Regions from separate parts of the Virgibacillus kimchii genome, predicted to be linked through region 2. Evidence: predicted binding sites of a transcription regulator. Region 2 holds the regulator's gene; each other region holds the start of a gene.
The links. Region 2 encodes Rex, which represses fermentation and respiration genes when NADH is low (regulators of the CRP and FNR family bind a similar motif). Its sites were predicted from a motif close to TTGTGAAATATTTCACAA; they were not measured.
Positions count from the first base shown of each region.

Region 1: ACZ42C_RS04300 (nitrate reductase subunit alpha) is a predicted target of Rex. The motif match lies at 4,128-4,145, and genes of this name have one in related genera.
Region 3: arcA (arginine deiminase) is a predicted target of Rex. The motif match lies at 2,839-2,856, and genes of this name have one in related genera.
Region 4: ACZ42C_RS07145 (hydroxymethylglutaryl-CoA synthase) is a predicted target of Rex. The motif match lies at 3,353-3,370, and genes of this name have one in related genera.

Region 1 covers NZ_AP043951.1:861,525-867,745, forward strand. The annotation lists gene narH (nitrate reductase subunit beta) at 1-328, opposite strand, end outside; gene ACZ42C_RS04300 (nitrate reductase subunit alpha) at 318-4,004, opposite strand; gene ACZ42C_RS04305 (4Fe-4S dicluster domain-containing protein) at 4,440-4,679, opposite strand; gene ACZ42C_RS04310 (M14 family metallopeptidase) at 4,861-6,054, shown strand; gene ACZ42C_RS04315 (DUF6501 family protein) at 6,184-6,221, opposite strand, start outside.
Region 2 covers NZ_AP043951.1:3,751,950-3,758,170, reverse strand. The annotation lists gene ACZ42C_RS18330 (CPBP family intramembrane glutamic endopeptidase) at 111-815, shown strand; gene ACZ42C_RS18325 (YdiK family protein) at 819-1,016, shown strand; gene ACZ42C_RS18320 (hypothetical protein) at 1,129-2,157, opposite strand; gene ACZ42C_RS18315 (redox-sensing transcriptional repressor Rex) at 2,824-3,471, opposite strand; gene moaC (cyclic pyranopterin monophosphate synthase MoaC) at 3,458-3,967, opposite strand; gene ACZ42C_RS18305 (ABC-F family ATP-binding cassette domain-containing protein) at 4,101-6,038, shown strand.
Region 3 covers NZ_AP043951.1:1,683,563-1,689,783, reverse strand. The annotation lists partial or broken gene ACZ42C_RS08535 (PglZ domain-containing protein) at 1-454, shown strand, start outside; gene ACZ42C_RS08530 (hypothetical protein) at 424-678, shown strand; gene ACZ42C_RS08525 (hypothetical protein) at 895-1,941, shown strand; gene ACZ42C_RS08520 (Crp/Fnr family transcriptional regulator) at 2,050-2,736, shown strand; gene arcA (arginine deiminase) at 3,109-4,341, shown strand; gene ACZ42C_RS08510 (YfcC family protein) at 4,590-6,071, shown strand; gene argF (ornithine carbamoyltransferase) at 6,177-6,221, shown strand, end outside.
Region 4 covers NZ_AP043951.1:1,394,283-1,400,503, reverse strand. The annotation lists gene ACZ42C_RS07160 (YeiH family protein) at 1-660, opposite strand, end outside; partial or broken gene ACZ42C_RS07155 (bile acid:sodium symporter family protein) at 1,084-2,074, opposite strand; gene ACZ42C_RS07150 (YtnP family quorum-quenching lactonase) at 2,349-3,212, shown strand; gene ACZ42C_RS07145 (hydroxymethylglutaryl-CoA synthase) at 3,414-4,586, shown strand; gene ACZ42C_RS07140 (PepSY domain-containing protein) at 4,690-5,004, opposite strand; gene ACZ42C_RS07135 (M42 family metallopeptidase) at 5,171-6,221, shown strand, end outside.

The DNA.
Region 1 (6,221 bases), 1.3 Mb from region 2:
AATTTTCATAGTCATATGTCCATGGCTCGTAATAATCATCAATTTCGACCAGGTCTTTATTGTAAAAGATATTTAACAGCTTGCTTACTTTCCCTCCGGCTTTTAGTTCAAGTTTGCCGTTCTTTAAATGCCAGCCGCCTTTTCTTTCGTCATTATCTTCCCATCTTTTCGGGTAGCCCATTCCTGGTTTGGTTTCTACATTATTCCAATACATATATTCGGTTCCGGGACGATTGGTCCATGTGTTGCTGCACGTTACGCTGCACGTATGGCAGCCAATACATTTGTCAAGATTCATCACCATTCCAAATTGCGCTTTAATCTTCAAGCCAATCCACCTCTTCCCTTTCCATTTTTCGTATAATTACCTGTTCATCCCGCTGATTTCCGGTCGGTCCATAGTAATTAAATCCATAGCTGAGCTGGGCATACCCTCCAATCATATGGGTTGGTTTAATATGAATTCGTGTCGGACTGTTAAATGTCCCTCCTCGTGTCTTTGTTATTTTTGAGCCGGGAACATTGATCAGCCGGTCCTGCACGTGATACATATACGTGATGCCGCTTGGGATTCTATGACTCACTACAGCTCTTGCAACTACCACACCATTACGGTTATACATTTCAATCCAGTCATTATCTTTAATGCCAACTGATTCAGCATCCTCATTATTCAACCAGACATGAGGTCCCCCTCTGAATAACGTGAGCATTTGCTGTGTATCATAGTACGTTGAGTGATAGGACCATTTATAATGTGGTGTTAAATAACGCAGGGTAATTTCATTTTCCACTGCTTCCGGCTTCCGGTCCCCTCCATAGAAAGTCAGCTTTTGCAACGGTGGTTTAAACGTCGGCAAACCTTCTCCAAACTCGAGCATGATGTCATGGTCAAGGTAGAAAGACTGACGCCCTGTTAACGTTCTGAAAGGAATCATTTTTTCAGTATTTGTTGTAAAGTTGGCATATCTTCTGTTTCCAGTTACAGAACCGCTAAAAACGGGAGATGAGAGAACCTGCCTTGGCTGAATTGTTATATTATTAAAAGAAATCCTTTCCTCTGCCCGCTCGCTCACCAGATCGGTGAGATTTTTCTGGCCTGTTTTCTTTTCCAGGGCTTTCCATGCTTTCATGGCAAGAGATCCGTTAGTTGTACTGGATAAAGTTAGAATGGTTTCTGCTGCCTGACGATCGGATTCAATACTTGGCAGTCCTTCGAAGTATTTCGTCTTTTTATTTACACCCAACAACTTTTTAAGCAGGTCGTACTCTTCTTTTGCATCCCAATAGATGCCTTTAGCACCCAATTGATTTCGAATGTTATCTCCCAGGGAAATAAACTTTTCATAGATCTGGGGATAATCACGATCAACGACCTGGAGTTTAGGGAAATTAACGCCGGGTACTGGTTCAAAATCCCCGTTTTTCCAATCTGGAACCGTGCCATAAGCCTGCCGTATTTCATCTTTTGAATCATGCAGCAATGGCTGGGCAACAACATCTTTAACTGTTTCAGGCAAATAGGTTTCGGCCATTTCCGAAAATTTCTTTGCCAGAGATTTAAATGCATTCCAATCCGTCCGGGATTCCCAGGGGGTAGTAATTGCCGGATTAAATGGATGAATAAAGGGATGCATATCCGTACTTGATAAATCATGTTTTTCATACCATGTGGCGGCAGGTAAAACGATATCCGAATATAACCCCGTACCGCTCATGCGAAAGTCATAATTGATAAGCAGGTCCAACTTTCCTTCCGGCACATCTTCTATCCATTTTATTTCATTCGTGTTTTTCTCTTCTTCCTGTTCACTTAATGTTCCTTCATGGGTACCCAATAAGTGTTTTAGGAAGTATTCATGCCCCTTTGCAGAGCTGCCGATCAGATTTGCCCGCCACACGAAAAGCATTTTTGGGAAATTGACGGGATTGCTTGGATCGTCCACAGCAAAATTCATTTCACCGGATTTTATTTTCTCTACGATTGATTTTACTGTTTCTTCTTCGGATTGATCTCCAACCAGCTTTGTCGAATTTTGATCAAATTGCGGGTATGAGGGCACCCAACCTAATCTTGCCGCCAGGGAGTTATAATCTCCCAAATGATCGTAGCGGCCTTTTTTGGCTAACGGAGATATAAGCCCATCCACTTTTTGGGTATCATACCGCCACTGTTCCGTAGCAAAATAGAAAAACGACGTACCGGCATGCAATCTTGCTGGTATCCCCCAGTCTCTTGCCATTCCTACAGATTGGTGACCTTCCAGCGGACGAATCTTCTCCTGGCCGACATAGTGGGCCCATCCACCACCGTTTACCCCCTCACATCCTGTCAGCAAAACAAGATTAAGAATGGATCTGTAAATCATATCGGAATGATACCAATGATTGATTCCCGATCCCATAATAATCATGGAGCGACCTTTTGAATCTACCGCGTTTTGGGCAAATTCCCTGGCGATTTGTGCAATATCCTCCGCAGGTACACCGCTCATTTTTTCCGCCCATGCGGGAGTAAATGCAGCGCTTTCATTTTTATAATTAATTTGTTCCTCACCGGGTAAATTACGGGTCACGCCGCAATTAGCCAGTAATAGATCAAAAACAGTTGTGATATACTTTTCTTTTCCATCAATCATTATTTTTTTTACAGGTACTTTTCTTTTATAAATGTTGTGATTGGAAGTGTTTGTAAACTCGGGGAAACTGACATCAACTATTTCATCAGCATGATCTTTTAATGATAAGACAGGATCTATTTCTCCGAGTTCATTATCCGTATCACGCAAATGGAGATTCCAAGTCTGATTATCTTCCCAGCGATGACCTATCGTACCGTCAGGGGCTGCAAAGGAAGCGCTTTTTTGATCATAAACCACGGTCTTCCACGCTGCATTGGGAATGTTCATTCCGACGTTTTCAGCCCGGACAAATTTATCTGCTTTCAGATTTTCCCCGTCCTGATCGAGTGTGATTAAAAAAGGTAAATCTGTATACTTTTTAACGTAATCATTAAAGTACGGTGTTGACTGATCCACATAATATTCTTTTAGAATGACGTGCGTCATGGCCATTCCCAGTGCTCCATCCATCCCGGCTTCCACCGGCAGCCAGGTATCTGCAAATTTTACATACTCAGCATAGTCCGGTGCTACTGCTGCAATCTTTGTGCCTTTATAGCGTGACTCCACCATAAAATGGGCATCCGGTGTACGGGTTTGCGGCAGGTTTGAACCCCATACAAGCAAATAGCTTGAATTAAACCAATCCGAGCTTTCAGGTACATCTGTCTGCTCACCCCATACTTGCGGCGATGCAGGTGGCAAATCTGCATACCAATCATAAAAGCTTAAAAGCGAGCCGCCAATTAAATTAAGAAAGCGGGCACCGCTGGAATGACTGACCATCGACATTGCAGGAATGGGGGAAAATCCAAAAATCCGGTCCGGTCCATACTGCTGAATGGTGTAAATAATAGAGGAAGATAACAGCGTATTAATCTCTTCCCAGGTTGTCCGGACAAATCCTCCCTTTCCTCTTGCGGATTTGTATCTTTGGGATTTGTCCGGGTTTTCCACGATGCTTTTCCATGCTTTTACAGGATCTTTCTGTTCGTTTAGCGCTTCAGCCCAAATTTTTAATAAAGCTGAACGGATGTAGGGATAACGTACCCGTTGGGGGCTGTACGTATACCATGAAAAGGTGGCACCTCTTTGACAGCCACGTGGTTCAAATTCCGGCATATCCTTTCCTGTAGTCGGATAATCTATGGCCTGGGTTTCCCAAGCAATAATCCCATCTTTAACATGAACCCTCCAGCTGCAGGAACCGGTACAGTTAACCCCATGTGTCGTTCTTACTACTTTATCATGCTGCCACCTTCTGCGGTAATAGCGCTCTGTTTTGGTTCGGTCTTCCGGAGATCGTTCATACTGGTCATTCAGTTTTTCTGCTTTTCCAAAATAAGACAGACGTTTCCACAACGGTGTAGATGGTTTGCTCATTTTGCACCTCCAACGAAATGACAGATTTGTGGTTAATATTAGAATAATCTACATTGTTAATTAGTGGTAAGGATAACATGTGCAGATTTTCTCTACAAACGATAACTAATACACTGAAAAATAATGTGACATTTATCACTTAATTATTTATCTTTTTATAAATTATGTAAGCTGCAGCTAAAGCAGAAAAACTGTTTTATTATTCTTTACTAACAGGGATTAGGCAACCGGCTTCCATATTTGCTTTTGGCAACGCTTACTTTAATCAGTGTTCCCATATTATGAGTTAATTATTAACAATTTTACTGTACATTCGTAGGTTGGAGAATTTTTTATGGTTACCACAGCCTGCTGAAACTGTACATGGCTTTAATTTTAAGTGGAATTACTAAATAAAAAAAGCCGCTTTGCCTGTCACGGCAGCGGCTTTCTGTTTTATTGCTCTTCAAAGAACTTGCGGTTTATTTCGATATACTTCGATTCTTCTTCAGGTACTTCATCTTCCATGTAAATTGCCTCTACGGGACATACTGCTTCACAAGCGCCACAGTCTATACATATATCCGGATCAATATAAAACATATCTTTTCCTTCTTCTATACAATCAACAGGGCAAACTTCCACACATTCCCCGGATTTTTCACTGATACACGGTGAAGTGATTACAAAAGCCATTCGTCTTCCTCCCATCGGTAGTATGTTATGAGTTATGTCGGCTAGTTACAGTATAACTTATTTCCCTTTAAAAATAAAAAAGAAACTCAATGATCACGTATGTCGAACCAGGGAAATTATTCATTTTTTCAGCCTTGTAAACATAGGAATTACTATTCATCCATCATAAGGAGGGAATTAGATGGAGGTCACTGTAAGAAACGGAGATACTCTATGGTACTATAGTCAGCTGTTCGGCATACCCCTCATATTGATTGAGGATTCGAACCCTGGCATTACACCTGATCAACTAACAACTGGACAACAAGTTGCTATCCCCGGCTATATGGTTGAACCCTATACCATCCAACCGAATGATACCCTATGGACGATTTCGATGACTAATAATGTGCCGGTGGATAGTCTCCGTTTATTAAACCCGGGGATAGATGCTTTCCAGTTACAAATTAACGAACAGATTTATTTGCCTCATAAAGTGGAAGGGATGATTATTTCGGATGCCAGCCATTATACGTATGAAACAATGCTGTCGGATATGGAAAAGCTGGCAACAGTATATCCTTTTATCATGCAGCAGGTTATTGGCCAATCGGTGATGACTAAAGATATTATAGATCTGCAGATCGGAAGGGGTGCAAAGAACGTCCATGTAAATGGATCCTTTCACGCACAGGAATGGATTACTACTCCGGTACTCATGCAATTTATTAATGAATATGCACTTTCTCTTACTAATCATCTTCCTATCAGAGGTCTGTTTATGCTCCCATTTTACCGCGATTCCCTTTTATCCATTGTTCCTATGGTTAATCCGGATGGTGTCAATCTTGTTTTAAATGGGGCTGAGGCTGCCGGGGAATATCAGGAGGAAGTGCTGGAAATCAACAACCAAAATGAAGATTTTTCCAATTGGAAAGCAAATATAAGAGGTGTGGACTTAAATAATCAATATCCCGCATTATGGGAAACGGAAAGTGCACGAAAACCAAGTTCCCCGCAGCCTGCTGATTTCCCCGGTTACCAGCCACTGACGGAACCTGAGGCCATTGCCATGGCAGAAATGGCAGCTGAGCGGAATTTCTTAAGGGTTCATGCTTTTCATACACAGGGAGAAGTCATATTTTGGGGTTTTCAGGGTCTGGAGCCTCCGGAGTCCGAAGTAATTGTAAATGAATATGAGAGAGTGAGCGGCTATCAGCCTGTACAGTATGTTGACAGCTATGCCGGATATAAAGATTGGTTCATACAGGAATTCAGGAGGCCGGGTTTTACGGTGGAACTGGGACGCGGTGTTAATCCCCTGCCGGTGGAGCAATTTCCCGATATGTATGAAAAAAGTCTGGGAATACTGCTTGCCAATTTATATCTGGATTAAAGATGAAAACAGAAGGAGAAAGGTCGTCCTCCCTCCTTCTGTTTTTCTATAAAGCTGATTTCACGTATTTTGTTGGCAGGTATGATAATACAGCCTTCATAGTTCGTATGTGTTCAAAACGAACACAGCTTATACTTCTTCAAAGTAATCTTTCAGGAAACCGCCTA
Region 2 (6,221 bases):
AACATCATGTATGATGAGGATTTTCACATTCAGTTTTAGCGTGTTTGGGAATTGAATTGTTACATCAAACCATATACTGTATAAAGTTTTTCTAAAAGGAGTCGTTTTATTTGCCAAAGCGTTATTGGTGGGTCATTATCACCTATATTGTCATGCAATTTTCAGGGCTTTTGTTTGCCCCTATTTTAATGGACTTGCTTCCCTACAGCGAAGCGGATATTATTATTTATTGGACTATTTTCAGCTTCATCATTGGTCTTATTATTGTGTTGCTGTTAATGCGGCCGGACATGAAAATGGGAAGTGCGCGTAATGCTTCCGGTGCAGGTTCTATTATATTATGGTCGTTTCTCGGTTTGCTCATGGCTTATTTTGGCCAGGGAATTGCTGTATTGATCGAAATGGAATTGCTCGGCATTGAACCCGGATCGGAAAACACCCAAGCAATTATGGATATTGCCCGCTACTCGCCATTGTTTATGGTCGTTCCTGCCATTATCGGGCCTATTTTGGAAGAAATTATTTTCCGTAAAATTATCTTCGGAGAGCTTTATAAAAAAATGAATTTTTTCTTTGCTGCCCTGCTGTCCTCATTTATCTTCGGGATCATCCACGGAGAGCCGCAGCATCTGTTAATATACGCAACAATGGGATTTGTATTTGCATTTCTGTATGTGAAAACAAAACGAATTATTGTACCGATCATTGTGCATGCTGCTATGAATTCACTGGTCGTTTTTGCACAATATAATATGGACCCGGAAGAAATTGAAAGAATACTGAACGAGCTGCAGTTTATCTTTTTTGGAGGCTAACATATGAGGTTTTCACCGCGGACCATGGCTATTATCTATTTCTTCCTCGGTATCTTCTTTATCTATGTAGCCATACAAAGTGTGGAAGATACCATATGGAATGTAACCACCGTGGTGCTCGCTTTATTTGCCACCCTGGAGATTGGTGTGAGCATCAGGTTAATGGCTATGTATTTCAGAATGAAAAACAATGAAAAATAAACACGCAAAATGCTCTTATTTTCTGGTCTACAAAAACACAGCATACCAATACTGGTATGCTGTGTTTTTTTTAGCCTACTTCATTTTTTCGCAAGCAAAATGCATTACCATGTTATTGAATCTGAGATAAGTTTTCAATCCACTCATCTCTATCTTCAATTACATCTTCTATCACGGTATATCTTACTGCAAATAAATCCTCATCTTTTACGAAGGTACGGGCAAGTTCTTCCTGATCAAATTGCATCGGGTCATTTTCCACCGAGAATTCAAATATTCCTTCTTCTTCGGTTTCTTCCAGCCGGTTAAATGCAAATTCACCTTCTGCCGTCATATCTGTTAAATTGGTCTCCATGACATCCATAAATTGTGCAACTCCGATTTCATCTTTTCCGCCAGGGAAATAATGTACTGTTACAAGTTCCGAGAAATCGTCAATATCATCTCCCGGCATCAGATATTCAGCAATGGCTTCACCCATATCTTCCGCATAGTGGATCAGTACCCATTCATCTTCATCAAATGGCATTTCCAGCCCGGATACAGCATCAGCATACTCGCCTTCCATTACTACTTCTTCTGCTGCCCCTTCCTCTAATGGCTCCCCATTTTCATCCAGTACAACGTAATCTACGAGCTCCGTATCATAAATCTTCCATTCTCCATCTTCCGGACGCAAAATATGGACACCGGTCAGTTCATTATTTTCATAAACCGGCCCATCCAGTTTAATATTCGTCTGTGTGTAAAAAACCCTTGCTTCCTCTTCGGATTTTTCTTCCACTTCCATATCAGAAATGTCAATGTCCAATGTGTAAACGGACATATCTTCCAGGATTTGCTCCGTCTCTGCATATCCCGGTGATTCAGAGTGCAGTGTTTCCATATGGGCTGTCTTATCATCATCCGCCATAGTCGCCACGTTACGCTCGAGGACTGCAAACAACTCCTCATCCTCCGGTATGCTTGCTTCTTCCTCCTCTTCCTCAGCTTCTTCCTCTTCTTCGGTTGCTTCAGCTTCTTCTTCCGTGTCCGCCTCTTCTTCTTCGGCCTCATCTACTCCTGCATCATCATTACAGGCTGCCAGGAAAATACCGAGCAAAAGACCCAAGGCCAAAAGTAACAGTTTCCACTCTCTCACTTACGCTACCTCCTATGTAATTGTTTAATAAAATCAAGGCTGCTCACAAGAAATTTGGCTACTGCCCACCTTTGCAGTAGCCCCTATGGTACTTATGCAGAAGAAAATACTTTAGTGCCGATTAGAAAAGCTCGCCCTATAGCGAATCTTTAGCTTTTCTTATACTTAGCACTTAAAAATTTTTACTACCTCGAAATACTTCTCTGGGACCACGGTACAGCAGTTCCTAGCCCCACCATAAAGATTTGCAAAAATTTTATACTTTCTTTCTTGCAAGTAAGGAAATATAGTCAGCATAGCACGCTTGTTTTTATGTACAGCCTTCATTTCTCGCGTGCTTTCTTCAAGTTTCTATGGTGCCCCCGTCATTCATTTTCATATTTTCAAAGAAAAAGTGCATTATTTATTTGCTTAAAGGGTGCATCGCCATTATTTTGTATTATTGCAAATAATTTTAAAAACCGGATAACACCTGATTAGAAAAAATGATTATTTCACAACCATTATGAAGAAAGCATCACCCTATATCATAGACTATGGCCAGGCATCCGAAAAGATGCCTTTTGACTTATAAAACCAAAATTTATAGGTATAATTTACTATTTTAAATTTATTTCAAGAATTCCCACAAATTTTATGCCGCAAAAAAGAGACCTTTTCAGCCTCTTAATTCTCCACCGAGTTCTTTGTTAAAGGATAATGTTTCAGGAAATATACCAAGGCCTGCAGTTCCACGGCCAAATCGATATGATGAACCCGTATATGATTGGGTACAGTAATGCGTGCAGGGGTAAAATTTAATATTCCTGTAATCCCCAGATCAACTAACCTATCCGTAACAGTGTCCGCTTCCTCTGCGGGAATGGTCAAAATGGCAACTTCAATCCCTTCCATTTTTTCCTCCAGCTGATCGATATGGTAGATGGGTACATCACTGATTGTCGTGCCAACTTTAGTAGGATCAGCATCAAATCCCATTTGGATCCTTATATTGTTGTTTTTCAGGAAATTATAATTTAGAAAGGCTGTTCCCAGGTTACCGACTCCAATCAATGCAACATCTGTAACTTCATCCTGGTCCAATGTTTTTCTAAAAAAACCAAGCAGGTATTCCACATTATACCCATAACCTTTCTTACCAAGCGCACCAAAGTAGGAAAAATCCCTGCGTATGGTGGCAGAGTCGACTTTCACCGCTTCGCTCAGCTCTTTGGAAGAAACCCTGCGTTTCCCCTGGTGGTTTAAATTATTTAAAAATCGGTAATAAAGCGGCAATCGCTTTGCCGTTGCTTGTGGTATTTTATTCTGATCCATGTTGATTCCTCTTTTCTTCCCGGTAGTAGTCTCCTGACTTTCCACCTTTTTTCTCCACTAAATAGGTTTGACCAATAACCATTGATTTATCAATGGATTTACACATATCGTAGATGGTAAGCGCGGTGGCAGAAGCTGCTATTAAAGCTTCCATCTCCACACCCGTGGAACCTTTCGTCTTTACAAACGCTTTTATACCCAGCTCGTAGGTACCGTCTTTCACAAACCATTCAAAGGAAATATCAATAGAAGTTAATGGCAGCGGATGGCACATAGGAATGATATCGGACGTTTTCTTGGCTGCCATCACGCCTGCAACCTGCCCTACTGCGAGCACATCCCCTTTTTTTATACTTTTTTCCGTAATTTTATAATATATTTCTTCATTAACCAAGATACTAGTTCTGGCTATAGCAGTCCGCTCTGTTTCTTTTTTCTCGCTAATATCCACCATTCGAGCTCTGCCTTCTTCATTAAAATGTGTGAAATCAGACATTCGCTTCACTCCATTATTCCAGCGTTTATCTCTATTTTAACAGAAATTCAGCCGGAAGTCGTGATTTATTTCACAATTATATTGCTTGCTCCATCAATTATAAGATAAACTGGAAGGTGATGAGGTGAAGATAATGATTCAGATGCAAATAAATGCGCTTTCCAAATCTTACGGTGCGGAAGAGATTTTATCTAATATAAAACTGGAAGTGAAACAAAATGACCGGATCGCCATTGTCGGGAGAAATGGTGCAGGAAAATCAACCTTAATGAAAATTATGGCCGGGGAGCTTACCTATGATGAAGGAGAGCTTTTTAAGCCAAAAGATTTAACGATCGGTTATCTTGCACAGCATACTGTACTGGAGTCTGAGAAGTCGATCTGGGATGAAATGCTGGAAGTGTTTTCCCATTTGCTTCACAAAGAAAACGAACTGCGGACAATGGAAAAAAAACTGCAAAAATCGGACACCCTCTCCGGCAAGGATTATGAAAAGCTGCTGCATGATTACGATCAGCTCATGGAAAACTTCCAAAAAGAAGGCGGATATACGTATGAAGCCGATATAAAGTCTGTACTCACCGGACTCCATTTCCATCATTTTGATTACGATACACCGATCAGTGAATTAAGCGGTGGACAAAAGACGAGACTTTCTTTGGGTAAATTGCTGTTGAGCAGGCCGGACCTTCTCCTGCTGGATGAGCCGACAAACCATTTGGATATGGACACCCTCAACTGGCTCGAAAATTACTTGGTGGGATATCCCGGTTCCATTGTAGTCATTTCCCATGACCGTTATTTTCTCGATAAGACCGTTTCCATCGTCTATGAAATTTCACGGCATAAAACAAAAAAGTATCATGGTTCCTACAGTGATTTTCTGAAACAGAAAGCCTTGGACTATGAAAAAGAACTGAAGGAATTTGAAAGACAGCAAACTGAAATAAAGCGGCTGGAGGATTTTATTCAGCGCAATATTGCCAGGGCTTCGACGACAAAAAGAGCGCAAAGCAGAAGGAAACAGCTGAACCGTATGGAAAAACTCGACAAGCCATTGGGGGATGAGTCTTCTGCCAACTTTTCCTTTCAAATAAACAGACGAAGCGGAAATGACGTATTAAAATTGGAGGATCTTTCATTTCGCTATGAAGAGGAAGAAGCGATGTTGTTCAGAAATGCCACGCTCCATGTGAACCGTGGGGAAAGAATTGCGCTTATCGGTCCAAATGGTGTCGGAAAAACAACCCTGCTGAAAACCATCCTGGGGAAAAATACACCAAGCAGCGGCACGATTCAAATAGGAACGAACGTACAAATCGGATACTATGACCAGGAACAGGCTAACTTGACATCCTCCAAAACGGTACTTAACGAATTATGGGATGATTACCCGCAGATTAATGAAAAAGATATCCGTACCGTTTTAGGGAACTTTCTATTTACCGGGGATGAAGTATTAAAACCGGTCCAAGCTTTAAGCGGGGGAGAAAAAGCAAGGCTGGCACTGGCCAAGCTGATGATGCAAAAGGCAAACCTGCTTATTATGGACGAGCCGACAAACCACCTGGACATCGACAGTAAAGAGGTATTGGAAGCAGCACTGCAGGATTATCCGGGAACGATTATTTTTGTTTCTCATGACCGTTATTTTATCAACAGAATTACCGACCAGGTAGCTGAAATGAATAAAGACGGAATTACTCTTTATCTCGGCGATTATGATTATTACACAGAAAAGAAAGAAGAAGAAGCTGAACGAAAAAGGTTAAGAGAAGCGGGAGAAAAAGCAAAAAAACGGGAAGCAAAGAAAAACAGCTACTGGGAAGTAAAACAGCTGCAAAGTGAACAGCGGAAGCGAAAAAGAAAAATTAGCGAGTTGGAAACCCAAATAGAGAAACTGGAAGAAGCCATTGCAGAACTGGAGGAGCAGATGACAGACCCGGAAGTCTACCAGGACCATGAGAAAGCCTTAAGCCTGACCATGGAAACAAATGAATTAAAACAGCAAGCTGAGGTATTAATGGAAGAATGGGCCGGTTTGCAGGAAGAGGAAGAAGCGAATTTGTAAGCAAAAGGAAGATAGAATAGTTGAGCTATACCTGTCTTTCGCGCAATGAAAACAGTGTTCTTTTTTTACACTGAGCATAGGCTTCCCGACCATCTCGTGTAGCTTTTAAATATGGCCTGATCCTTTAAAGCTACGCATTATATGAAAAATAAAAAGAATCCATTTTGAAAAAAGTTGTATCAA
Region 3 (6,221 bases), 2.1 Mb from region 2:
CAACATTTTAATTACAGCGGATCATGGATTTTTATATCAGAGAAAGCCGTTGGCAGAGAGCCAAAAACTGCCGGATAAAGAAGAAGATGCGATCGTTACGAAGCGGAGATTTTCCGTATCGGAAAAGTCCAGAGAAATAGAAGGAACCCTGGACTATTCCATGGATTATATTTTAGAACAGGAGAAGGACTTGTACGTTACTGTACCAAAAGGGATTAATCGGTTTGCCATCCAAGGTGCAGGTGCGAATTTTGTTCATGGTGGTGCGATGTTACAGGAAATTGTTGTCCCTGTTATTACATTTAAAAATGACCGAAGTAAATCATTGGTTAATGCTGCGGTAAAAGTGGATGTGAAGTTAACAACGCCAACAAGAAAAATAACAAATACGATTACTTATTTGGAGTTTTCCAGACAGCCCGCGTGGAAGACAAAAAACGGCCAAGAAATTTAACTGTTTATTTTGTGGATGAAGATGGAGAACGTGTTTCCAATGAAGTTAGAATGATTGCGGAAAGTGTCTCTTCCCAGGCAACAGAAAGAACCATGCGTGAAAAATTCGTGTTTAAATCGATTGCATATGATAAGCGTAAAGATTACTATCTTATATTGGAAGATGAAGAAGAAAAAATGGAGTCCATTTATGAGAAATATGCTTTTACAATAGATATTGTTTAACTTTTGAGTAATGGAAAGAACTATGAAAGAAACACATTGTGAAGGCAGGTTCTAGGTCTATATTTCACGTGCAATAGTAGTTTGAGCCTGCCTATATGATGTTTTGCTTATAAGAGAGTTTATCTTAACACAGCGGGATAAAAACTGATTAACAAAGCGTGTATCATTCACCCACACACCCAAATATACATAAACTACACAAAAAGAAAAAAGGATGTGTCCGCAATTAAAAAGTATTATGTTTCTGCAAACACAGCGGAAGGTTTTATTAACTTGCTGCCTTCCAATGTAAAAGACTTTAAATATGTCATTATCCTGAAGCATCCATCGCATACGTTAAAAACTGCTGTTATCAATAAAGTCATGGAAAGATACAAAGACAATGAGCTGGAGATACTATTAAGCCCAAAACAAAAAGAATACCTTGACGGTGTTATCATCCGCGACAAAAAGACGGCCATGATCATTGATGACATTGCAACACCGAATCTACCGGGGGCAATTGAAATTGACCTTAATTTATTCATATCCGAACAACTCCCCAACGATCTTGATGAACAAAAAGAAAAAATTCAGGAATACACAAACTTAGCCTACGACGATTTCCAAACCGGCTTAAAAATACACGATGACCTGGAAGCAATCTATATCAATGAAATGGATTTTCAAAAAGCGGATGAGCTGGCTGATAACTTCATTGAAAAACTGCTGGAAAACGTACCGAAAACAACTAATAAAGGAAATGCTTTTTATCGCTTATTTGGTACGAACACGGCTGATGGCGTAGTGAACGAGGTTCCCCATATAATTAATCAGGTGTCAAAGGCTTACTATATTAAGGGCCGGGCAGGTACAGGTAAATCCACGTTCATGAAAAAAATTGCGGAAGCATGCATGCAGCATGGGTATGACATAGAGCAGTATCATTGCAGCTTTGATCCTGGAAGTATAGATATGATTCTGGTAAGAGAATTGGATTTCTGTATATTTGACAGTACCGATCCGCATGAATTTTCCCCTGAACGTGATCAGGATGAGATAATTGATTTATATGAAATAGCTGTAACCCCGGGCACCGATGAAAAGTATGAGAAAGAAATTGAAGAGGTCACAGCAAGGTATAAATCCTATATGAAAAACGGAATTAAAAACATCAAAAAAGCAGGAGAATATCTAGAAGCGATGGAACAGCAATTTCATATTAAAGACGAAGACATAAAAAATGTTACAGAATTTATAACAAAAAAAGCAATGGTACACTAGAATTCACTTGATTGTATGACTATTTTCCAAAAATTGATCTGCATCACATCTAATCCCTTATTTTTATGTTATGATTAAAGTAGGAAAAGGAATTAAGGTGGGGATTGAATGCGAACATCACCAGCAGTGAATTTAGCCAACTTTGAATTTTTATCTCATTTTAGTGAGGAAGAAATTGCCGAATTAAAAACATCGCTGTTTGAACGAACTTACAAGAAGAATCAGCTGCTTTTTACAGAAGGAGATCCACGGGAAAGAATCTTTCTCCTCGCAGACGGTTATGTGAAATTGGAAAAAACAAATCGGGATGCTAACATGCTGTATATTAATTATATTAATCCGAATGATTTTTTTCCGTATGTAGGATTATTTAATGAGGATTTTTATCGATATTCAGCTTACGCAGTTACTGACATCCATGTATACTACGTCCCTACGAAAAAGTTTGAATCGATCATTCCGCAAAAAAATGAAATGTTACTGCATATCATTAAGCGGCTGGATCTTTTAACGAAAAGACATCAGGACCGCCTTCAGACTGTATCCACACCGCTTGCAACAGATCGGGTGGAACAATCCATCAGCTATTTGTTTCAGAATTTCTCCACCAAAATTGAGAAAGATTATCATATTGACATTCCAGTAACCATGGTGGAAATGGCTCAAATTGCAGGCACCTCCCGGGAAACCGTATCACACGTATATAAGACGTTAAAAGAAGATCAAGTTATATCATTGAACGGAAAGAAAATCATAGTGCATGACGCAGACTACTTCATCGGAAAATGCGTATAAAAGAAGCAACTGCATGTTTCATCAGCATAATGCTGATCCTTCTCCTTTGTTATCGCAATAATACCGAATTACAATGTTAATTCGGTTATTTACCACCCTATCATGTGAAAACATTCACATTAAAACTTATTATGCCAAATCCTCCACATTATGAATGCCAAAATCTATACAACTGCCTTGTCTGATTTACTGCAAATAAAAGGTGAATTTGCATACATTATTTATGTGAAAACATTAACAAAGTTATTGTATAAACCCCCACATCAAAAGTTTCTTTTCCAAAGTAGAATAGAAGATAGAGAGATAAGGTTATTTTCTCTAAACATTTTATAAGAAAGTTTGTTTTTAATAAAAAAACAGGAGGTCTTTACGATGAAATATCCATTTCGTGTCAATTCGGAGATTGGTAAATTAAAGTCGGTATTACTACACAGGCCTGGAAAAGAATTGGAAAACCTTACCCCGGAATATTTACCGAGGCTATTATTTGATGATATCCCGGACTTGAAGGTGATTCAGCAAGAGCATGATTATTTTGCAAATGCGTTAAGAAACCGGGGCATTGAAGTTTTATATTTAACTACGTTGCTTTCTGAAGCGCTTCACACAGAAGATATTAAGGAGCAATTTGTGGCAGATATTTTATTTGAATCAAAAGTGATGGTGAATGGCTCATACGATACGGTGTCTGAATTTCTGTTATCCCACAGTACGAAGGATATGATTGATAAGATCATTGCCGGCGTGCGAAAATCTGAGATTCAGAAGGAGAAAAAGACCCATCTTTATGAACTGCTGGATGATCATTATCCATTTTATCTGGATCCGCTGCCAAACCTCTATTTTACAAGGGACCCAGCGGCAGTAATCGGGGAAGGCCTGACCATTAATACGATGCGTGAAGAAGTGAGAAAACGAGAGTCTCTGTTCATCAGCTATATTTTAAAATATCACCCACGTTTTGCCGGACATGATATACCTGTTTGGCTGGACCGTTACTTTGAGTATCCAGTCGAAGGCGGAGATGAACTTATGCTTTCAGAGGATACGGTTGCGATTGGCATCAGTTCCAGAACAGCTGCCAAGGCAATTGAACGTTTAGCGTTAAATATATTCAACCGTCAGGACAAGATCAAAAAAGTCGTTGCGGTGGAAATTCCAAAAACAAGAGCATTCATGCATTTGGATACTGTCTTTACGATGGTCGACTATGATAAATTTACGATCCATCCTGCTATTCAGGGGCCTACTGGGGACATGAATATTTATATTTTGGAAAAAGGTGAAACAGAAAACACGGTAAAAATTACCCCAAGGAAAAATTTAATAGAAACATTAAAAGCTGTGCTTCATTTGGATGACGTGACATTGATCCCGTGTGGAGGAGGAGACCCGATTGCAGCAGCCAGGGAACAATGGAATGACGGTTCTAATACACTGGCCATTGCTCCAGGTGTCGTAGTCACCTACGCAAGAAACTATGTAACCAATCAATTATTAAGGGAGCATGGAATTGAAGTTATTGAAATCCGGGGTTCGGAACTCGTCCGGGGAAGAGGCGGACCGCGCTGCATGAGTATGCCACTATATCGGGAAGATCTGTAAGGGGAAACAGGAACCACTGTTTCTCCCACCAATTAAAGGGGGGATGCGAATGAACAGGATTCATGATGGACTGGTTTCATGCTCGCAGTCCAACCCTGTGTTACACGCTATCTAAGATTCCTTATACAGAAAAAACAGGGTGATGCATCAAGGACGAGCTTTAATTTCCGGAAAACGAAATAGTAGATGTAGTCATGTTTGAAAGATGGTAACTCAGGAAGGAAATTATTTGATGAGGAGGGAGAGACATGGAAAAGAAAAAAAGTAAATTTAAAATGCCCTCTGCGTACACCCTGTTATTTCTCATTATTATAGTGATTGCTATACTAACCTGGATCGTGCCTGCCGGTCAATACGAGATCCTGGGAGATGATTTGCAGCCGGTACCTGGCACTTATACTGAAATGGAACAAAATCCCCAAGGTATATGGGAAGTACTGTACGCACCTATTCGCGGTTTCTTTGATGCGCAGGATATTGCCTTTTTCGTCCTGGTTATTGGCGGATTTCTTGGCGTTGTAATGAAAACCGGGGCAATTGATGCAGGAATCGGCCGTATTGTAAAAGGAATGGAAGGCAGGGAGCATCTGCTTATTCCGGTACTGATGGTTTTATTCGCCCTTGGTGGAACCACTTACGGAATGGCGGAAGAAACCATTGCCTTTTATCCATTGCTCATTCCGATTTTAATAGCAGCAGGGTATGACTCTCTGACTGCAGTATCAATTATCGCGCTAGGATCAGGTGTTGGTGTGCTTGGCTCCACGATGAACCCGTTTTCAACAGGGATTGCATCAGGCTTTGCAGGAATCTCCATCGGTGAAGGGATTATACTTCGGGTAATTATCCTTATTCTCACACTCGCTGTAACTATTTTCTTTGTTATGAGATATGCCAAACGGGTGAAAGAAGATCCTTCCAAATCCCTGGTGTACGATATGAAAAAGGATAATGAAGCGTACTTTCTAAGCGGACAATCCGAAAAGTTATTGGATTTAACCGGAAAGCGAAAAGCAGTATTGTGGGTGTTTGGTATCACTTTTTTATTTATGGTTCTTGGTGTCATACCATGGGCAGATAAATTTAACATCCACATTTTTGATAACATAAACAACTTTTTCTTAAACATCCCGGTCATCGGTCCGTTTCTTGGAAATGTCATGCCGCTGGGTGACTGGTGGTTCGGTGAATTAACCTTGCTCTTTCTGTTTGCTTCCATTGTTATCGCCTTTATTTACAGAATGGGAGAGGAAAACTTCACCAGCACTTTTGTTGATGGGGCGAGAGATTTACTTGGTGTAGCTTTAATTATTGGCATATCAAGAGGTATTTCTGTTGTCATGGCAGATGGTGGAATGACAGCAACCGTGCTGCATTGGGGAGAGCAGTTGTTGGACGGGGTAGGGCCGGTATTATTCTCCAACCTGGCTTACTTGTTCTATCTGCCATTATCATTCCTGGTGCCGTCCACATCCGGATTGGCGACGATGTCCATGCCAATCATGGCACCTTTGGCCGACTTTGCCGGCGTAGGAAGGGAAATGGCAGTGACCGCTTTTCAAAGTGCTGCCGGAGTAGTAAATTTAATTACACCGACCAGCGCCGTTATTATGGGAGCATTGGCGATAGCCCGTGTCCCGTATAACGTATATTTCAAGCACGTCTGGAAGCTTTTGATTGTTTTATCTATTATTGTCATGGCTTCTATGAGCATAACAGTTTTGCTCTAGCTATGAATTTTTGCAGGGAGTGATGGGCAGGGGAGAGCATTTGTTGTTTGAACCTGCCCATGCAGCCGGTTTCAATTTTAGTAAAAAACCAAGGAGGTTTTTCAAATGGAAACGACCACGATAGATCTGCGGGGAAGAAATTTTTTGACA
Region 4 (6,221 bases), 1.9 Mb from region 2:
ACCTGTCACCTGTGCCGTGTCATGTATGGCAGTTCCCAGAAACATTCCTGCTTTAATTGGATCACCTGCAAATACAAAGTTGGCCAAAAACGGATACAGCAGCATGCCGGTTAACCCGAATATAGTGATATTAGCTACGGCGTAGGAGATCTCATCTTCCTTTGCTTTGATGACAGGTGATGTTGCCATAATGGCAGTTACACCACAGATTCCTGTTCCACTGGCTATTAAGGTGCCCAATCGGTAGGACTGCTTCATTTTATTTGTTAAATACAAGGTAACGAATAATCCTGCGGCAATACATGCGACAATCAGCGGTATTCCAAAAGCACCGAGCTTCAACGCTTCCATTAAACTTAAACGAAGTCCCAGCAGGATGATTCCTGCACGCAATACATATTTTACGGAAAAGGAAATTCCTTTAGTAAAAGCATCTGAAAGGCGAACGGTATTACGAATTATAATTCCTATTATAATAGCAACGAAAATACCGGATACTGGTGTGTCACTTTCCGGTGATAAAAGACCGGCCTGGATCAAGATGTATCCTATGAATTCCGCTCCATAGATGCCGAGGAACATAACGGCGAGACAAAGGAGGAGGCCAGGGAGTAACCTGACTATGGAATTCCATTTTTCACTGATTAACAAAGACTTCATCCTCTCTTAAATAATTTAGAAATAAATTTCCAGTACATAATCTTTATGTTAACAATTTAATTACTGTATATAGACTACCAAAAAAGGTATTTTTACGCATAAATAAAAGTTTAGCTTTTAAATTATATAATCATAATGAGCCTGATGAAGTTCAAATAAACAGGAATAGAAGGCTAATGACTTGATTTTACTTACCAACTATATGGCTTTAATTGAAGAAATGGAAAGAGGCTGGGACATAACTTTAAAGTCTTGAACAAAAACCGAACAAATCATGGTGATAGCGTATCACAGGACGCCTCGTATATTCCCGGAGCTGGGTAAGTGGTTTGTTTGGGTTTTTCTCCAATAAAATTAGTTATGTCCCAGCCTCTCTTTTGGATGGTATGTTGTTATAACACAATAATCAGGCTTCACCATATATTATTGGTTTATAATTTGATCGTTGTTTCGACCATCTTGCTCATGTTCCATCTTATTTTCCTCTTTAAGTGCTTTTCTTCTCCAATAGGTAGCGAGTATCGGTCCGGAAATATTATGCCATACACTGAAAATAGCGCTGGGAACAGCAGCAATTGGAGCAAAGTGAGCTGTTGCCAGAGTAGCTCCCAGTCCTGAATTTTGCAGTCCAACTTCCATGGACAATGCTTTTTGTTTCTTGAAATCCAACCCAAAAATTTTAGCCATTAAATAGCCCAAGCCCAGACCGAGTAAATTGTGTAAAATGACAACGGCAAATATTAATAGACCGGTTGTGGCTATGTTTTCCTGATTTCCTCCGACTACTGTGGCAACGATGGCTACGATAGCGATAACAGAGACTAAGGGCAAAGCCTGGACACTTTTTTTCTACCTGCTTGCTGAAAAATGCTCTTAATGTGATACCTAAAACAACCGGGATAATGACGACTTGTACGATGTCCCAAAAAAGAGCTCCGGCAGAAACCGGAAGCCATTGGCTCGCTAAAATCCACACTAACAAAGGTGTCATGATCGGTGCTAAGATTGTAGACGATGCGGTAATACTAACTGATAAAGGAGTATCTCCCCTGGAAAGAAAAGTCATGACATTTGACGCTGTACCACCTGGACAGCAACCGACAAGAATCACTCCCACAGCTACTTCCGGGGGCAACTGTAAACCTACGGCCAATGCGAAAGCGATGAGCGGCATGATGACAAATTGTGCCCCGACCCCGATGGCCACATCTTTCGGTCTTTTAAATACTTCTTTAAAGTCCTGCGTGGTCAGTGTTAACCCCATTCCAAACATGACCACCCCAAGCAGTATGGATATGTATGGGGCTATCCAAATAAAAGTATCCGGTGAAAAGAATGCAATAATGGCAAATGCTAAAACCCAAATGGCAAACGTATTACCAACAAATTGACTGAAGTTTGCTAACTTCTGCATTAATATCCCCTCTTTCTTATATGTTAAAATAAATTATATTATATTATATCTGATTATAAAGAATATTATTGATTAAACAAGTGCATTTGCTCAAAAAATAATTAAATTACTAAGAATATGGCCTGAGTTTGGAATTGTTAATAAGAAAGATGAAAGGTTTTATAATTAATAATGGCAAGTCTTTTATAAGTAACTGATTCTTGTGATCTGTTATGATAAAGTTAATGCGATATTTTATATAGAATTCAAATTTTTTACAAGGAGGAGAAACAGAATGGAAACATTACAGGTTGGTAGAGCAAAATTAACCTGGCTGAACGGGGGAGTAAATTTCCTGGATGGTGGTGCTATGTTTGGGGTGGTTCCGAAGCCTTTATGGAGTAGAAAGTATCCGTATAATGATAAAAACCAAATTGAACTGAGAACAGATCCGATATTACTGCAGCTGAACGGGAAGAATTATCTTATTGATACCGGCATGGGGAATGGAAAATTAACGGACAAGCAACTACGAAATTTCGGGGTGAAGGAAGAATCTTCCGTAGATTTATCTCTGAAAGAACTTGGGCTGACTCCTCAGGATATCGATGTGGTGCTTATGACTCACTTACATTTTGACCATGCGTGCGGCTTGACAAAACCGGATGGACAGGGCGGGTTTGTGTCAGTTTTTGAAAATGCAAAAATTTATACTTCTGCAGTCGAATGGCATGAAATGAGAAATCCGAATATACGGTCAAAAAATACATATTGGAAAATGAACTGGGAGCCAATCGTTAATCAAGTGGAAACATTTAAGCAAGAGAGAAAAGTGACTGATGGTTTAAAGATGGTTCATACGAGCGGGCATAGTGATGGGCATTGCATCCTTGTCTTTGAAGATGGGGAGGAATGCTTCATTCATATGGCGGATATCATGCCAACCCATGCCCACCAGAATAAATTATGGGCACTGGCCTATGATGATTATCCGGTCACTTCTGTCCATGAAAAAGAGAAATGGATGGATTTCGGATATAACAAGCAGGCATGGTATACGTTTTATCATGATGCCTATTACCGTGCGATGAAATTTAATGAAAAAGGGGAGAAGATTGATGAGATAGTGCGGGAACGGTATGCGTATGGAGGAAATTAGTACAAGAACGGTTCATTGATTTTGAAGTACCCGGATTCTTTTCGGGTACCATTTTTTTATAAATGATATTTGCGATTAAATCATTGTTTTTCCGATCGCAATATATTATTATTTACGTATTAATAAAAAAATGCAGTGACTTGTTCATTGTTTCACTAGTATGACTATCTTATACAGTGGATGTGTGGAAGGAGAATCAGCTTGAAAATAGGAATAGATAAAATAGGATTTTACGCACCGCATTTATATCTGGATATGGAAAATTTAGCGAAAGCAAGAGGTATTGATCCGGATAAATTTACGATTGGAATCGGTCAGGAAAAAATGGCACTTACACCAATCACACAGGACCCGGTAACGCTTGCTGCGAATGCCGCGTCGGAAATGCTGACCGAAGAAGATAAACAGGCGATAGATTTTGTTATTTTTGGTACAGAAACCGGGGTGGATCACTCGAAATCAGCTGGAGTGTATGTGCACCATCTGCTTGGAATAAATCCTGCAGCAAGAACAATTGAAGTGAAACAGGCATGCTACGGTGCAACGGCAGGAGTTCAAATGGCAAAGGGACATATTGCGTTAAATCCCGAAAGTAAAGTATTGGTACTTGCTTCGGATATTGCCAGATACGGGCTGAATACCGGTGGAGAATCCACACAGGGAGCAGGTGCAGTAGCGCTGCTGATCAGCAGGGAACCAAAAATTTTGGCTTTTGAAGACACGAGTACGTATTTGACAAATGATATTATGGATTTCTGGCGTCCGATTTATTCCGATAAAGCATTTGTGGACGGGAAATTTTCCAATGAACAGTATATTGCATTCTTCTCCAAAGTATGGGGGAGCTATAAAGATAAAACGGGGCATAGCATCAAAGACTTTGAAGCTTTGTGTTTTCATCTGCCATATACAAAAATGGGTCTGAAAGCATTAAGGACTATTTTTGATGAAGGCAGTGAGGAAGATAAAGATCGATTAGTGGAAAATTATCAGCAAAGTACTCTCTATAACCGAATTGTCGGAAACATTTATACCGGTTCTTTATATTTAAGCTTATTATCTTTACTGGAAAATAAAGAGAATCTAAACCCGGGCGTGAGAATTGGTTTATTCAGTTATGGGTCGGGAGCCGTTGGTGAATTTTTTACAGGAATTATCCAGCCGGGCTATGAGAAACATTTAAGGGTGGAACAGCATACTAAATTGTTTGCGTCACGGAAAGAAGTTTCTGTAGAGGAATATGAACAAATCTTTGAAGAAACGTTACCCGTGGATGGGTCCACTGTTGAGCTTGAGATTGACAACGACCCTGCAGCAATCTGTCTGGCAGGGATAGAAGATAATAAACGTCAATATATTAATAAAAATAATTAAATGAAAAAAGCTCGGGAATATTCCCCGGGCTTTTTTTAGATAATCCACCGGTAACCGGTCGGCATGCAAATATTCTTATGTTAAAAATACAATCATTACATTATTATGTCGTTTCAATGGAATCAATGACAGTGCCTGTTTCTACATCCACATAAAACTCATACTGTTTATTTTCCCCATCAATATTGCGGGTGACGCCGCCTTTATACGCATCATACAACAAGCCGTTCATTTCCACTTCCTCCGGTTTCATATAAATCCAGGACCCGCTGATTGGACCGCTTTTCTTAAATGTTTCTTTCGCACGTTTTAAAGCTCTTTCCGGTGTTATCTTTTGCATGTTTTCCATCTGTTGTCTAGCTAAATAACCTACTGCTACCCCCATTCCCGCAGCAAGTGCAACTCTTTTTACACCCATTTTACGTTCACCTCTATCAGTGTTTTGTTTTTTCTGTATTTACCCCATAGTATACAGCAAACGGGAAAAAATAGAAATCAATAAAACAATCAATGGGAAAGTGGAAATAATTTGTCTTCTTCCGTTATACTGAAGATATTGCATAGAAAATTTATGGAGGGATTGCATGAACCAGGAAACGAAGGATTTATTTAGAAATTTAACCGAACTGCAGGGTGCACCTGGGAATGAAAAGCTTGTACGCACATTTATGAAAAAAGAATTGGGAAAATACGCGGATAAAGTGATTCAGGATAATCTCGGCGGCGTTTTCGGCGTTAAAAATGGAGAAGGACCGAAAGTGATGGTTGCGGGTCATATGGATGAAGTTGGTTTTATGGTCACGCAAATTACGAAAAATGGCATGATTCGCTTTCAGACACTTGGCGGCTGGTGGAATCAGGTGCTGCTTGCCCAGCGTGTACAGGTGATGACGGATAACGGACCTGTAGTGGGGGTGATTGGATCCATCCCACCACATAATCTAACGCCGGAACAGCGGAAAAAGCCGATGGAAATAAAGAATATGCTGATTGATGTCGGTGCAGATGATAAAGAAGATGCAGAGAAAATTGGTGTAAAGCCAGGACAGCAAATCGTTCCTTTAACACCATTCACGCCAATGGCCAACGAGAAAAAGATTTTGGCAAAAGCTTGGGATAACCGTTATGGCTGCGGCTTATCCATTGAATTGTTAAAAGAATTACAGAATGAAACAGTTCCCAACCAGCTTTATTCCGGTGCTACCGTACAGGAGGAAGTAGGTCTGCGCGGTGCTCAGGTTGCGGCAAATATGATAAAACCGGATATTTTTTACGCGCTTGATGCTTCTCCGGCTAACGATGCCAAGGGTGATGAAAAGGAATTTGGCCATATTGGAAAAGGGGCGCTGCTCAGGATTTTTGACCGGACGATGATCACGCATCGTGGTATGAGAGAATTCATTCTGGATACGGCGGAATCCAATAACATTCCATATCAATTCTTTGTTTCCCAGGGAGGAACAGACGCAGGACGTGTGCACATTTCCAATGACGGAGTTCCTTCTGCAGTCGTTGGTATTTGTTCCCGGTACATTCATACTTCCGCATCGATTATTCATGTGGATGATTATGCAGCTGCAAGAGAATTGCTTGTTAAGCTGGTAAAACAGACAGACCAGAATACAGTGGATCAAA